2 regions of the Bacillus sp. 9.4 genome follow, and region 2 is predicted to be linked to the other one. Evidence: a T-box and tRNA genes for the amino acid it is inferred to sense, from the RefSeq annotation. Region 2 holds a T-box; the other holds one or more tRNA genes.
What was found. The T-box of region 2 lies ahead of glyQ (glycine--tRNA ligase subunit alpha). A T-box ahead of a tRNA ligase gene usually reads a tRNA of that ligase, here a tRNA-Gly.

Region 1: it has a tRNA-Gly gene. The T-box ahead of glyQ (glycine--tRNA ligase subunit alpha) is inferred to sense a tRNA for this amino acid. The anticodon was not compared.

Annotation. Positions count from the first base shown of each region.
Region 1 is NZ_JBVFMU010000002.1:1,015,643-1,022,202, reverse strand. It holds gene ACZ07B_RS11870 (hypothetical protein) at 1-261, shown strand, start outside; gene rpsN (30S ribosomal protein S14) at 374-643, shown strand; gene ACZ07B_RS11860 (membrane protein) at 661-1,134, opposite strand; gene ACZ07B_RS11855 (helix-turn-helix transcriptional regulator) at 1,136-1,336, opposite strand; tRNA gene ACZ07B_RS11850 (tRNA-Gly) at 1,530-1,603, shown strand; gene ACZ07B_RS11845 (hypothetical protein) at 1,694-2,317, opposite strand; gene queG (tRNA epoxyqueuosine(34) reductase QueG) at 2,400-3,560, shown strand; gene ACZ07B_RS11835 (amidase domain-containing protein) at 3,627-4,562, shown strand; gene trmL (tRNA (uridine(34)/cytosine(34)/5-carboxymethylaminomethyluridine(34)-2'-O)-methyltransferase TrmL) at 4,600-5,082, shown strand; gene ACZ07B_RS11825 (YhbD family protein) at 5,208-5,849, shown strand; gene ACZ07B_RS11820 (bactofilin family protein) at 5,840-6,553, shown strand.
Region 2 is NZ_JBVFMU010000001.1:592,911-599,470, reverse strand. It holds gene ACZ07B_RS03685 (diacylglycerol kinase family protein) at 1-86, shown strand, start outside; gene ACZ07B_RS03680 (cytidine deaminase) at 205-615, shown strand; gene era (GTPase Era) at 596-1,501, shown strand; gene ACZ07B_RS03670 (YqzL family protein) at 1,649-1,792, shown strand; gene recO (DNA repair protein RecO) at 1,829-2,596, shown strand; T-box leader at 2,636-2,811, shown strand; gene glyQ (glycine--tRNA ligase subunit alpha) at 2,894-3,781, shown strand; gene glyS (glycine--tRNA ligase subunit beta) at 3,774-5,813, shown strand; gene ccpN (transcriptional regulator CcpN) at 5,946-6,560, shown strand, end outside.

The DNA.
Region 1 (6,560 bases), on a different contig from region 2:
AATAAACATACCACCATTCATTTTGGCATTGTAGATAAACAGGGAACTATAGCGGCTGATTCATCGGTGAAACGCGACGATAGCACAACACAGGAAATGACTCAGAATATTTCATCGCCGGAACCGATTACTTTCGAGAAGCCTGCTTTGATCGGCAGCAGTATTAGAGGGACTGACGAGACAATGCACACCTCTGAACATAAAAAAGAGCTCATTAAGCATCAAGATGCGTTACTGTATTATGTGGAATTGCATCATTAGAATGGGCGGCTTCAGGCCGTCTGTTTTACAAAGCGGTATGCTTGCTTTTTTGAATGGTGCATGATACATTTTAAATCGTAATAATTTCGATTTAAAAGGGAGGCTATGTGACTTGGCTAAAAAATCAAAAGTGGCAAAAGAGTTAAAACGCCAACAGCTTGTTGAACAATACGCTGATATTAGACGCGAGTTGAAGGAAAAAGGAGATTACGAGGCACTCAGCAAGCTGCCAAGAGATTCAGCACCGGGAAGGCTTCACAACCGCTGCATGGTAACGGGGCGCCCGAGAGCATATATGAGGAAGTTTAAAATGTCCAGAATCGCTTTTAGGGAGCTGGCCCATAAAGGCCAGATTCCCGGTGTGAAAAAAGCAAGCTGGTAAGAAAAAACTCCGGCCGATTACAGCGCGCCGGAGTTTTTTTCGTTTTTCTTGAAAGAGATGACGTAGGAAAGGTGCTGGATGATCATGATGATAAACACAATAATAATAGGGAAAAACGGAATACGCGATTGAAATAGCGGATAAAAAATGAGAAGAACGGCTGCGGCAGGCAGCGAGAAGTAGACAGCGATATATGACGCGCGGCATGCTTTTGCCGTCATCATCTGCTCTCTTTCATCCTGCTCTTCAAACTCATCAGGCAGAAGAAGCTGCTTTCTGGCAGGGCGGCTTTTTTTCTGTAAGTACAAATAAACCGCAGACGCCGCAACAAACAGAATAAAGGGGGTGAGGTTTAATTCAAATACCATCCCGCCGCTCTTTGTGCCGAAAAAAGATGCTATGCCTTCTGAGGCTTCAAAGTATGAAATCAGCGTCCAGCATGCAAGGCCAAATAATACAAGGTGAAAAGCTGCTTTTGTTTTCATGCTCATCTTAGTTTTCCTCCTCTAACCAAAAGACATCCTCCATTTTCATGGAGAAGGCTTTGCAGATTTTCAGTGCTAACAGCAGTGAGGGAACATAATCGCCTTTTTCAATCGCTGCCACAGTCTGTCTTGTGACGCCGACCGTTTCTCCGAGTTTTTCCTGAGAATAGCCGAAGCGTGCCCTCAGCTCTTTTACTTTATTTTTCATCATGACGTCTGTCCCCTTCACAATCTCGATTGATTATATTGTATAGTATACTTAACATTATGTAAATGGAACTTAACAACTTTACAAAAAGATAACTTTTTTTCGACAAAATTTTTATATTCCCTTGACGAAAAATAAATAAACATGTAATATAAAAAAAGTCAGAGCGGTACTGTTGCTGACAACCACAAATGCGGGTGTAGTTTAGTGGTAAAACCTCAGCCTTCCAAGCTGATGTCGTGAGTTCGATTCTCATCACCCGCTCCATACATACGTTATTAACGCAGTGTTTCGTTTCTCAGATAAACGAAGTATTGCGTTTTTTTATGTAAAAAAGAACACGGTATTCGTGTTCTTTTACGTAAGCCAATGTACTGTATGGGTGCCGCCGTGAATTTGTTCAAACATTTTCGTTAATGATGATAAGAGGTTAACAGCGCTGCTTTTCTCAATCGATGGCGGGAAAAAAATGATTTGCAGCATATTCTTAGTCTCGTTTGAAACGGGATAGTGGTTGACGCTGTTTTTGAAATCGCCAAAAATGCCGTTTTCATCAGAGAAAAGCAGTATGTTTTCTTTTTCTCCCAATGAGATCCGGACCGGCTCATGAAGCTTTCCGGCATCATAAATCATAATAGGCAGAGAATATTTTAATGCGAAAAAATCGATTGTATCATGGGCCGAGTCTTTACTTTCCATGAATTGTTCCTTGGATATCGGGACCAGCATGTCCTCCATTGGGGTTGTTTCTCCCTCAAATGACGGGTTAAGCTGTTTAAAGAGTTCCTGCCATTCCTTGACGAAGGATTCATCGGATATACCGCCGTCCGCATAGTCGAAAAACAAGGATTCTTGAAACAGGCGGAGTCTGCCTTTCAGCATTTGCGGTGAGGAGCCGACTTCGATATTCTCATAAATGACAGCCGCTGCTCGTAAGCCGGCCGCACGTTCAGTAATAACAGAATCAAGTTTGATATTCACTAGCATTCACTCCAGTTACGTGATATCAACCTATTATAAACGCTGTATCGTTTTATCACAAAGAAAGGAGGCTGTGCAAAACATGAACGTTTATCAGCTCAAAGAAGAATTAATTGAATACGCGAAAAGCATTGGCGTGGACAAGATTGGTTTTACGACTGCTGATACTTTTGACAGTTTAAAAGACCGTTTGATTCTTCAAGAATCACTCGGCTATCTCTCCGGCTTTGAAGAGCCGGATATCGAAAAAAGGGTGACGCCGAAGCTTCTTTTGCCGAAAGCGAAATCAATAGTGGCAATTGCTCTCGCATATCCTTCCAAAATGAAGGATGCGCCGAGAAGCACGAGAACTGAGCGCAGGGGCATTTTTTGCAGAGCTTCCTGGGGAAAAGACTATCATGATGTGCTGAGGGAAAAGCTTGATCTGCTGGAGGATTTTCTAAAAAGCAAGCATGAGGATATCAGAACGAAGTCAATGGTTGATACAGGTGAATTGTCTGATCGCGCCGTTGCGGAACGTGCCGGAATTGGATTCAGTGCGAAAAACTGTATGATCACAACACCTGAGTATGGCTCTTATGTGTATTTGGCGGAAATGATCACAAATATCCCTTTTGAGCCTGATGTGCCGATTGAAGATATGTGCGGGTCCTGCACGAAATGCTTGGACGCCTGTCCGACGGGAGCCCTGGTTAATCCCGGGCAGCTTAATGCGCAGCGCTGCATCTCTTTTCTGACCCAGACAAAAGGATTTTTGCCTGATGAATTCCGGACAAAAATCGGAAACCGCCTGTACGGGTGCGATACGTGCCAAACGGTATGCCCTCTCAATAAAGGGAAGGATTTTCATCTTCATCCGGAAATGGAGCCTGATCCTGAGATTGCCAAACCGTTATTGAAGCCGCTTTTGACCATCAGCAATCGGGAATTTAAGGAGAAATTCGGGCATGTCTCAGGTTCTTGGCGCGGGAAAAAACCGATTCAGCGAAACGCCATTCTCGCGCTTGCGCATTTTAAGGATGCTTCCGCACTGCCTCAATTGGCGGAACTGATGCATAAGGATCCGCGTCCTGTCATCAGGGGGACAGCCGCATGGGCAATCGGAAAAATCGGAGACCCCGCCTACGCGGAAGAGCTTGAAAAAGCGCTGGAAAAAGAGAAGGATGAAGAGGCAAAGTTGGAAATTGAAAAAGGAATTGATTTGCTAAAAGCTTCAGGCATGACTAAACAAGGCTTGTCCTGACATACGTATAGAGCAGAAGGAAAAAACACTTGAGATCATCCAAGTGTTTTTTCTCTATAAAAAAGTATGGCGGGTGGGGTGAGCTTGAAGCACATTTTAGAACAATTAGCGGAGGAGCGGCTGGGCTTTCTGGTTAACGGGCATGCTATGAGACAGGAGTCTCAAGTCGGAGACCTTAAAGTCATGGAGCGTAAGAAAAAGCTTCTGGAAAAACGTAAAGTTGACATCATAAAAGCGAAAGCAAAGGCCGTGATTAATCATGTGCGGGTTGAGGATGACGGAACGACCTGCCTTTCGTATACCATCCATTACGAATACGTGTGTAAGGAACAAGATGACAGCTTGTATATAGAAGAGCACATAGAGGAGCGAATGGCTTTCCTGTATGATCACATTTTGATTAGTGATCAGGAAATTGCGAAAAAGCCGGCTGGATTTCATGAAGGGACCAGTATTATTGACTATTCTGAAGCTGAAGAGGAAAGAGAAGCGTTTAGCAGGGCTTTTCAATACGATCGTCTCGGCGCTGTCCAATATGCCGAGAAATTTTGGAACAAGCGCAATCCTGCTTATAAAAATTTCAGCGATAACTGTACCAATTTTATTTCTCAGTGTCTTCATGCAGGAGGCGCGCCGATGCGCGGTCATCCGAACAGGGGATCAGGCTGGTGGATGAAACAAAGCTCATGGAGCTACAGCTGGACGGTGGCTCACTCTATGAAAATGTATTTGTCGAATTCAAAGGTCGGACTGCGTGCGGTGCGGGTGAAATCAGCGGAAGAGCTGATGCCGGGCGATGTGATTTGCTATGACTTCGAAGGAGACGGCCGGTTTAATCATACAACGATTGTCGTGGCAAAGGACAAAGGCAATATGCCGCTTGTCAACGCCCAGACCTATGACAGCCGGATGAGGTATTGGTCATATGAGGATTCTACGGCATACACGCCGTCAATACGATATGCCTTTTTTCATATCGTTGATGATACGACAAAAGAGTAATTAATGTTATAATGATGGGCGGATAAGAAAAACAGAGGTGAACATTGTGGCATTACATGTCGTTTTATATCAACCAGAAATTCCCGCTAACACAGGGAATATTGCACGTACTTGTGCAGCAACCAATACAACGCTACACCTGATTCGTCCGCTCGGCTTTTCAACGGATGATAAAATGCTGAAGCGTGCCGGACTCGATTATTGGGAGTTTGTTAACGTTGTGTATCATGATTCGTTAGAAGAATTGTTTGAGGCATATAAAAAAGGCAAGTTTTTCTTTATTACAAAATTTGGCCAGCAGCCTCATACATCATTTGATTACACTGATCTTGACGAGGATTATTTCTTCGTGTTCGGAAGAGAAACAAGCGGTTTGCCAAAAGATTTAATTCAAAATAATATGGACCGCTGCCTGCGTCTTCCGATGACAGAGCACGTCAGATCGTTAAATCTGTCCAATACTGCCGCGATTCTTGTTTATGAAGCGCTGCGCCAGCAAAATTACCGTGATTTAAAATAGTGAAAAAACCCGCTCATCGATGATGGGCGGGTTTTTTTGCGGATGTTGAAATGCTTTGTTTCGTTTTTGGGCTTAACAACGTAACAGTGTTATGTTACAATGTACCCATCAAAGGAGCTGGACTTATGGAAGAACAATTAATCTCTAAAAAAGAATTACTTGAAAGAACATCGATTTCATACGGTCAGCTGTATCGATGGAAGCGGAAAAACTTAATACCTGAGGAATGGTTTATTCGTAAATCCACATTTACAGGGCAAGAGACGTTTTTTCCGAGAGAGGAGATTTTAAAACGTATATCAATGATTCAAAAGATGAAAGAAAATTTGTCTTTGGATGAAATGAGGGAAATGCTGTCGCCGAAAATGAAGGATGTCAGCATGACCGCTGATGAATTGCTTCATAAAGGTTTGGTTTCAAGGCCTGCTCTTGAAGCCTATTCAGAAGACGGAGGAAGTCCGGTTTTTTCATCCAGCGATTTGCTTTCGCTGTTTGTGCTTGAGGGCCTGCTGCAGTCTGGAAATGTCGGCCTTGCAGAAGCAAAAATGGCTGCAGAGGTATTAAAGAAGCATGATACTGAAGAGATTGAAAAACAGACGGAGCTGATTGTGCTCCGCAAGCTCGGTGTCACAACTTGTTTTATAGCGGCTGCGGCGGACAGCATTTTGTTTGAATCATCCGTAAAGGTTGTGGAACGGGTAGATTTATTAAAAGCTTCAGAGGAATTAAAAACAACATTTATGCAGGAGGGCCATCAATGGATGTAGTGGAAAAGCTGGTGATAAACGGGTCAGGAAGTTCAAAGGGAGGAACATTTCAATCTGTTGAGATTAATGGCAGCGGGACAGTGGCCGGGGACGTGGAGTGTGACACTTTTTCTTTTAATGGAAACGGAAAAGCCGACGGCAGCGTCAAAGCGAAAGCGGTAACCATCAGCGGTTCAGGAAAGATACATGGAGACGTTGAAGCAGAATCTATCCGGATGAATGGCACTGGTTTTATTCAAGGAGAGGTATCTGCAAAACAATTGAAAATCGCTGGATCATCAACATTTGGCGGCACTGTCAAGGCTGATGGCATTGACATTAGCGGAAAAGCTGTCATGGAAGCAGATTGTGAAACAGAAACCTTTCAATCAGAAGGGAAATGCAAAATCAGCGGGCTTTTAAATGCAGACCAGGTGATCATTAAGCTTTCTGCAGGGGAAAGCTATGTGCGGGAGATCGGCTGCCGCCATCTTCAAGTGACCTGCAGAAAAGGAATGCTGACATTGCTCAGATTGATGCCGCAGCCTGTTCTAACAGCAGAGCTGATCGAAGGTGACGTGATTGAATTGACAAATACAAAGGCGAAAACCGTGCGCGGAAATAAAGTGGTCATCGGCCCGGATTGCCAGATTGAAACCGTCGAATACAGTGGGGACTATACCTGTGATCCAAGCGCGTCGGTTGAAACATCCACAAAGTTGTAAGGAGGAT
Region 2 (6,560 bases):
CCAAGGACGCTGCCGCCGGGGCTGTTTGCGTTTTTGCCGTGATTTCGTGTATCATTGGTTTACTTATTTTTTTGCCAAAGCTGTAATGGCTGAAAATTCTTACATTTATTTTACATTTTTAGAAATGGGCGTGAAAAAAAGCGCGCGATTATGTAAAATATAAAGTGATAGCGGTACCATTATAGGTAAGAGAGGAATGTACACATGAACAGACAAGAATTAATAACAGAAGCTTTAAAAGCGCGTGATATGGCATATGCGCCGTATTCCAAATTCCAAGTAGGAGCCGCTCTTCTTACCAAGGATGGAAAAGTGTACAGAGGCTGCAACATTGAGAACGCGGCATACAGCATGTGCAATTGCGCCGAGCGTACCGCTTTATTTAAAGCTGTTTCTGAAGGGGATACAGAGTTTCAGATGCTGGCCGTTGCGGCTGACACCCCTGGACCGGTATCTCCGTGCGGAGCCTGCCGCCAGGTGATTTCTGAGCTTTGCACAAAAGACGTTATTGTCGTACTAACTAATTTACAAGGACAAATAAAAGAAATGACTGTGGAAGAATTATTGCCAGGCGCATTTTCATCGGAGGATTTACATGACGAACGAAAGCTTTAAATCAGGATTTGTATCCATTATTGGAAGACCAAACGTAGGAAAATCTACATTTTTGAACAGAGTCATTGGACAAAAAATCGCGATCATGAGCGATAAGCCCCAAACGACGAGAAACAAGGTGCAAGGAGTACTGACGACAGGCACATCACAAACCATTTTTATTGACACACCAGGGATTCATAAACCTAAGCATAAGCTTGGGGACTTTATGATGAAAGTGGCGCAAAATACATTAAAAGAAGTCGATTTGATCTTGTTTATGATCAATGCTGAGGAAGGCTACGGGAAGGGCGACGAATTCATCATTGAGAAATTGGAGAAGATGTCTACGCCTGTATTCTTAATCGTAAACAAAATTGATAAAATTCATCCCGACCAATTGCTCCTGCTAATTGACGAATACCGCGGACGTTATCCTTTTAAGGAAATTGTTCCGATTTCTGCTTTAGAAGGAAATAACATCGAAACATTGCTTGCTCAGGTTGAAGCGTATTTGCCGGAAGGGCCGCAATTCTATCCGAGTGACCAGGTAACTGACCACCCTGAACGATTTATCATTTCTGAATTAATCAGGGAAAAGGTGCTGCATTTGACGAGAGAAGAAATCCCGCACAGCATTGCGGTGGCCATCGAATCCATCAAAGGGCAGGACAACGGTTCTGTGCACGTAGCGGCAACGATTGTGGTCGAGCGGGATTCCCAGAAAGGCATCGTGATCGGTAAAAAAGGAAGCCTTCTAAAAGAGGTTGGAAAAAGAGCGAGAGCGGATATTGAAGCACTGTTGGGCTCCCGTGTCTACCTTGAATTGTGGGTGAAAGTGCAGAAAGACTGGCGTAATAAAATGTCCCAGCTTCGCGATTTTGGCTTTAAAGAGGACGAATATTAATCTCTTGCTGTGTGTGTCATTATCTCACAGGAACAGGGATACATTAGCAAATTTTGTTTAACATGAAATGGAGGACATCTGGTCAAGATAAAGGTAAGAATTTGGAGTTTAGGTAAGCTAGTTTAACTACAGAAAGGTGGGTTTCTTGTGTTGAATTTTACCTGGAACGTATTTTCTCAAACAGGAAATGTTGATACGTATCTTCTTTTTAAAGAACTGGAAAAAGAGAACATGGAAAGACCCGAAGAACTAGAAGATGAGCTAGCCCGATTTGATTATCCAATTTTATAAACCTCTTGGCCGCTCCTGCTTGAGGAAGGTGCGGAAATGCTGACAAAATGTGAAGGAATCGTTCTTCGCACAAATGATTACGGAGAGACGAATAAAATCGTAACTTTACTGACAAGAGAACACGGAAAAATAGGTGTTATGGCACGAGGCGCCAAAAAAACCAACAGCCGTTTATCAGCAGTCAGCCAGCCCTTTTTGTATGGTTCTTTCTTAATGCAAAAAACATCGGGCCTCGGAACGCTTCAGCAGGGGGAAATGATCCTCAGCATGAGAGGCATCAGGGAAGACTTGTTTTTAACAGCATATGCTGCCTATATTGCTGAGTTAGTCGACAGAGGCACAGAAGAAAAAAAGTCAAATCCTTATTTATTTGAATTCATATTAGAATCATTAAAACAGCTGAATGAAGGAACAGATCCGGATGTTATCACCTTCATTGTTCAAATGAAGATGCTCGGTGTCATGGGCCTGTATCCTGAGCTAAATCATTGTGTACATTGTAAAAGCCAAGACGGAACCTTTCATTTTTCTGTTCGTGATAATGGTTTTATATGCCACCGCTGTTTTGAAAAAGATCCTTACAGGATACCGATTAAACCGCAAACGGCAAGGCTGTTAAGACTCTTCTACTATTTTGATCTGTCGAGACTCGGCAATGTGTCCTTAAAAGAGGAAACAAAAGCTGAATTAAAGCAAGTGATTGATTTATATTACGAAGAATATTCGGGATTGTATTTAAAATCAAAGCGCTTTTTAGATCAAATGGAAAGCATGAAACATCTTATGGGTGAAAACAAAAGTTGACATTTGGTCCATCTTTTTATATGATCATTTATTATAAAATATGTTGCAGTGAGAGAAAGAAGTACTTGCGTTTACCTCATGAAAGCGACCTTAGGGCGGTGTAAGCTAAGGATGAGCACGCAACGAAAGGCATTCTTGAGCAATTTTAAAAAAAGAGGCTGGGATTTTGTTCTCAGCAACTAGGGTGGAACCGCGGGAGAACTCTCGTCCCTATGTTTGCGGCTGGCAAGCATAGAGACGGGAGTTTTTTGGTTGCTGCCGCAGTCAACTTATGAAAGAAAAGTGGAGGTGCTTGAAATGAATATTCAAGACATGATTCTAACCTTGCAAAAGCATTGGTCCAGTCAGGGCTGTGTGCTTATGCAGGCTTACGATGTAGAAAAAGGAGCCGGCACGATGAGCCCGTATACATTTTTGCGCAGTATCGGCCCTGAGCCGTGGAAAGTGGCTTATGTAGAGCCTTCCAGACGTCCTGCAGACGGCCGCTACGGGGAGAACCCGAACAGACTGTATCAGCATCATCAGTTCCAGGTCATTATTAAACCGTCTCCTGATAACATTCAAGAACTGTATTTAGATTCCTTGCGTGCTCTTGGAATTGATCCGCTTGAGCACGATATTCGCTTTGTTGAAGACAACTGGGAGAATCCGTCTTTAGGCTGCGCGGGTCTAGGCTGGGAAGTTTGGCTTGACGGAATGGAGATAACACAATTTACGTATTTCCAGCAGGTCGGGGGATTAGAGTGTAAACCCGTTTCTGTAGAGATTACGTATGGAATTGAACGTCTCGCGTCTTATATCCAAGATAAAGAAAATGTGTTTGACTTGGAATGGACGTCAGGGTTTACAGTAAAAGATTTATTCATGATGGCTGAATATGAACATTCCGTTTATACGTTTGAAACATCAGACGTCGATATGCTGTTCCAATTGTTCAGCACATATGAAAAAGAAGCGATCAAGCAAATGGATAACGGACTTGTTCATCCAGCATATGACTATGTACTGAAATGCTCGCACACCTTCAATCTGCTTGACGCCAAAGGTGCGATCTCTGTTACCGAGCGGACGGGCTATATCGCAAGAGTGCGGAATTTAGCTAGAAAAGTAGCAAAAACCTATTATGAGGAACGAGAAAAACTAGGGTTCCCAATGCTTAAGGGGGAGGGTTCTTCTCATGAGTAAACAGGATTTACTTTTAGAGATCGGATTAGAGGAAATGCCGGCGCGCTTTTTGAATGAAAGCATGGTTCAGCTTGGCGGCAAGCTGACAGGCTGGCTTAAAGAAAAAAATATTACTCACGGTGAAGTGAAACTTTTCAATACACCGAGACGTCTTGCTGTATTCGTTAAGGATGTCGCAGAAAAGCAGGATGATATAAAAGAAGAAGCAAAAGGGCCTGCGAAAAAAATTGCCCTTGATGCGGACGGGAACTGGACAAAAGCGGCAATCGGCTTTTCAAAAGGCCAAGGCGCGAATGTGGAAGACCTGTATATCAAAGAAGTAAAAGGCATAGAGTATGTATTCGTGCAAAAATTCCAAGCCGGCCAAGAAACGAAGTCGCTTCTGCCAGAATTGAGCGGTTTAATTACAAGCTTGCATTTCCCGAAAAACATGCGCTGGGGAAATGAAGATTTGCGTTATATCCGACCGATCAAATGGATTGTCGCATTATTTGGACAGGATGTCATTCCATTTTCGATCACAAACGTTGAGTCTGGACGGACAACACAGGGACACCGTTTCCTCGGACATGAAGTGTCAATTGAATCACCTTCAGCTTATGAAGAGCAGCTGAAAGAACAGCATGTTATTGCTGATCCTAGCGTCCGAAAGCAAATGATTCAATCTCAGCTGGAAACAATGGCTGCTGAAAACAATTGGAGCATTCCAGTTGACGAAGACCTTCTTGATGAAGTGAATCATTTAGTAGAATACCCGACAGCTCTTTACGGTTCATTTGAATCCGAGTTTCTGTCAATTCCTGAAGAAGTGCTTGTCACGACAATGAAAGAGCATCAGCGCTACTTCCCTGTCAAAGACAAAAACGGTGACCTGCTGCCTCACTTTATCACAGTCCGAAACGGCAACAGCCACGCGATTGAAAATGTGGCCCGAGGCAATGAAAAAGTGCTGCGCGCACGTTTATCTGATGCGTCATTCTTCTACAAGGAAGATCAGAAACTAAACATTGATGCAAATGTGAAGAAGCTTGAAAATATCGTTTTCCATGAAGAGCTTGGTTCTCTTGCTGATAAGGTTAGAAGAGTCACATCAATCGCAGAGAAACTTGCCGTTCGTCTTCAGGCTGATGAAGATACATTAAAACATGTGAAGCGGGCTGCTGAAATTTCTAAATTCGACCTTGTGACGCATATGATATATGAATTCCCTGAACTTCAAGGAATTATGGGCGAAAAGTATGCGAGAATGCTTGGCGAAGATGAAGCTGTGGCGGCGGCAGTCAATGAACATTATATGCCTAGATCAGCGGGCGGAGAAACGCCTTCTACTTTCACCGGAGCTGTTGTAGCAATGGCGGATAAGCTTGACACAATCGCTTCATTCTTCTCTATCGGCGTAATTCCAACCGGTTCCCAGGACCCTTACGGACTGCGCCGCCAAGCAAGCGGTATTGTTGCGATTCTTCTTGACCGCAACTGGGGAATTTCATTTGAAGAGCTGCTTACTTTCGTACAAACCGATAAAGAAAATGAACTGCTGGATTTCTTCACTCAGCGCTTGAAATATGTCTTGAATGCTGAACAAATCAGACATGATGTCATTGACGCCGTGCTGGAAAGCTCTGAGCTTGAGCCGTACTCTGCGCTGCATAAAGCACAAGTACTGGAGCAAAAGCTTGGTGCACCTGGCTTTAAGGAAACAGCCGAAGCGTTAGGCCGAGTGATCTCTATCAGCAAAAAAGGAGTCCGCGGAGACATTCAGCCTGATCTGTTTGAAAATGAATACGAAGCAAAACTGTTTGATGCCTACCAAACAGCGAAGCAAAATCTGCAGGAAAACTTCAGCAAAAAAGATTATGAGGCGGCGCTTGCTTCACTTGCAGCCTTAAAAGAACCGATCGATGCTTACTTCGATCATACAATGGTTATAGCGGATAATGAGGCATTAAAGGCAAATCGTTTAGCGCAAATGGTAAGCTTGGCGGATGAGATCAAGTCCTTTGCGAATATGAATGCCCTTATTGTAAAATAAAGAGAGAAAAGGCGGTTGCTGTGTGATCGGTAATCGTCTTTTCCCCATTTATAAGTTTTTTGTTTGATTACAAGATATTTACGTTATAATATGGATTATTATTTCTTTACATAGCTATGAAGTGAAAAGGTGGTGAGTACGATCGAACTAAATAAACGGCAAGAACATATTTTGCAGATTGTAAAAGAAAACGGGCCGATTACAGGGGAGCATATTGCAGAAAAGCTGAACCTCACCAGGGCGACATTGCGCCCGGATTTAGCCATACTCACCATGTCAGGATTCCTCGAGGCGCGCCCGAGAGTCGGTTATTTCTATACGGGAAAAACCGGCACGCAGCTTTTGGCGGATAAACTCAAAAAGCTTCAGGTGAAAGACTTTCAATCTATCCCCGTAGTGATTCACGAAAACGTTTCTGTGTACGATGCGATTTGCACCATGTTTTTAGAAGATGTAGGTACTCTGTTTGTGGTGGACCGCGATGCTGTTTTAGTCGGGGTGCTTTCCCGAAAAGACTTGCTCAGAGCGAGCATTGGCCAGCAGGAGCTTACATCGGTCCCTGTTCACATCATCATGACAAGGATGCCGAACATTACGGTGTGCAGACGCGAGGATTATGTGATGGACATTGCAAAGCACTTAATAGAAAAACAAATTGATGCACTGCCTGTCATCAAAGACACCGATAAAGGCTTTGAAGTGATCGGCAGAGTGACAAAAACAAATATGACAAAAATACTTGTCAGT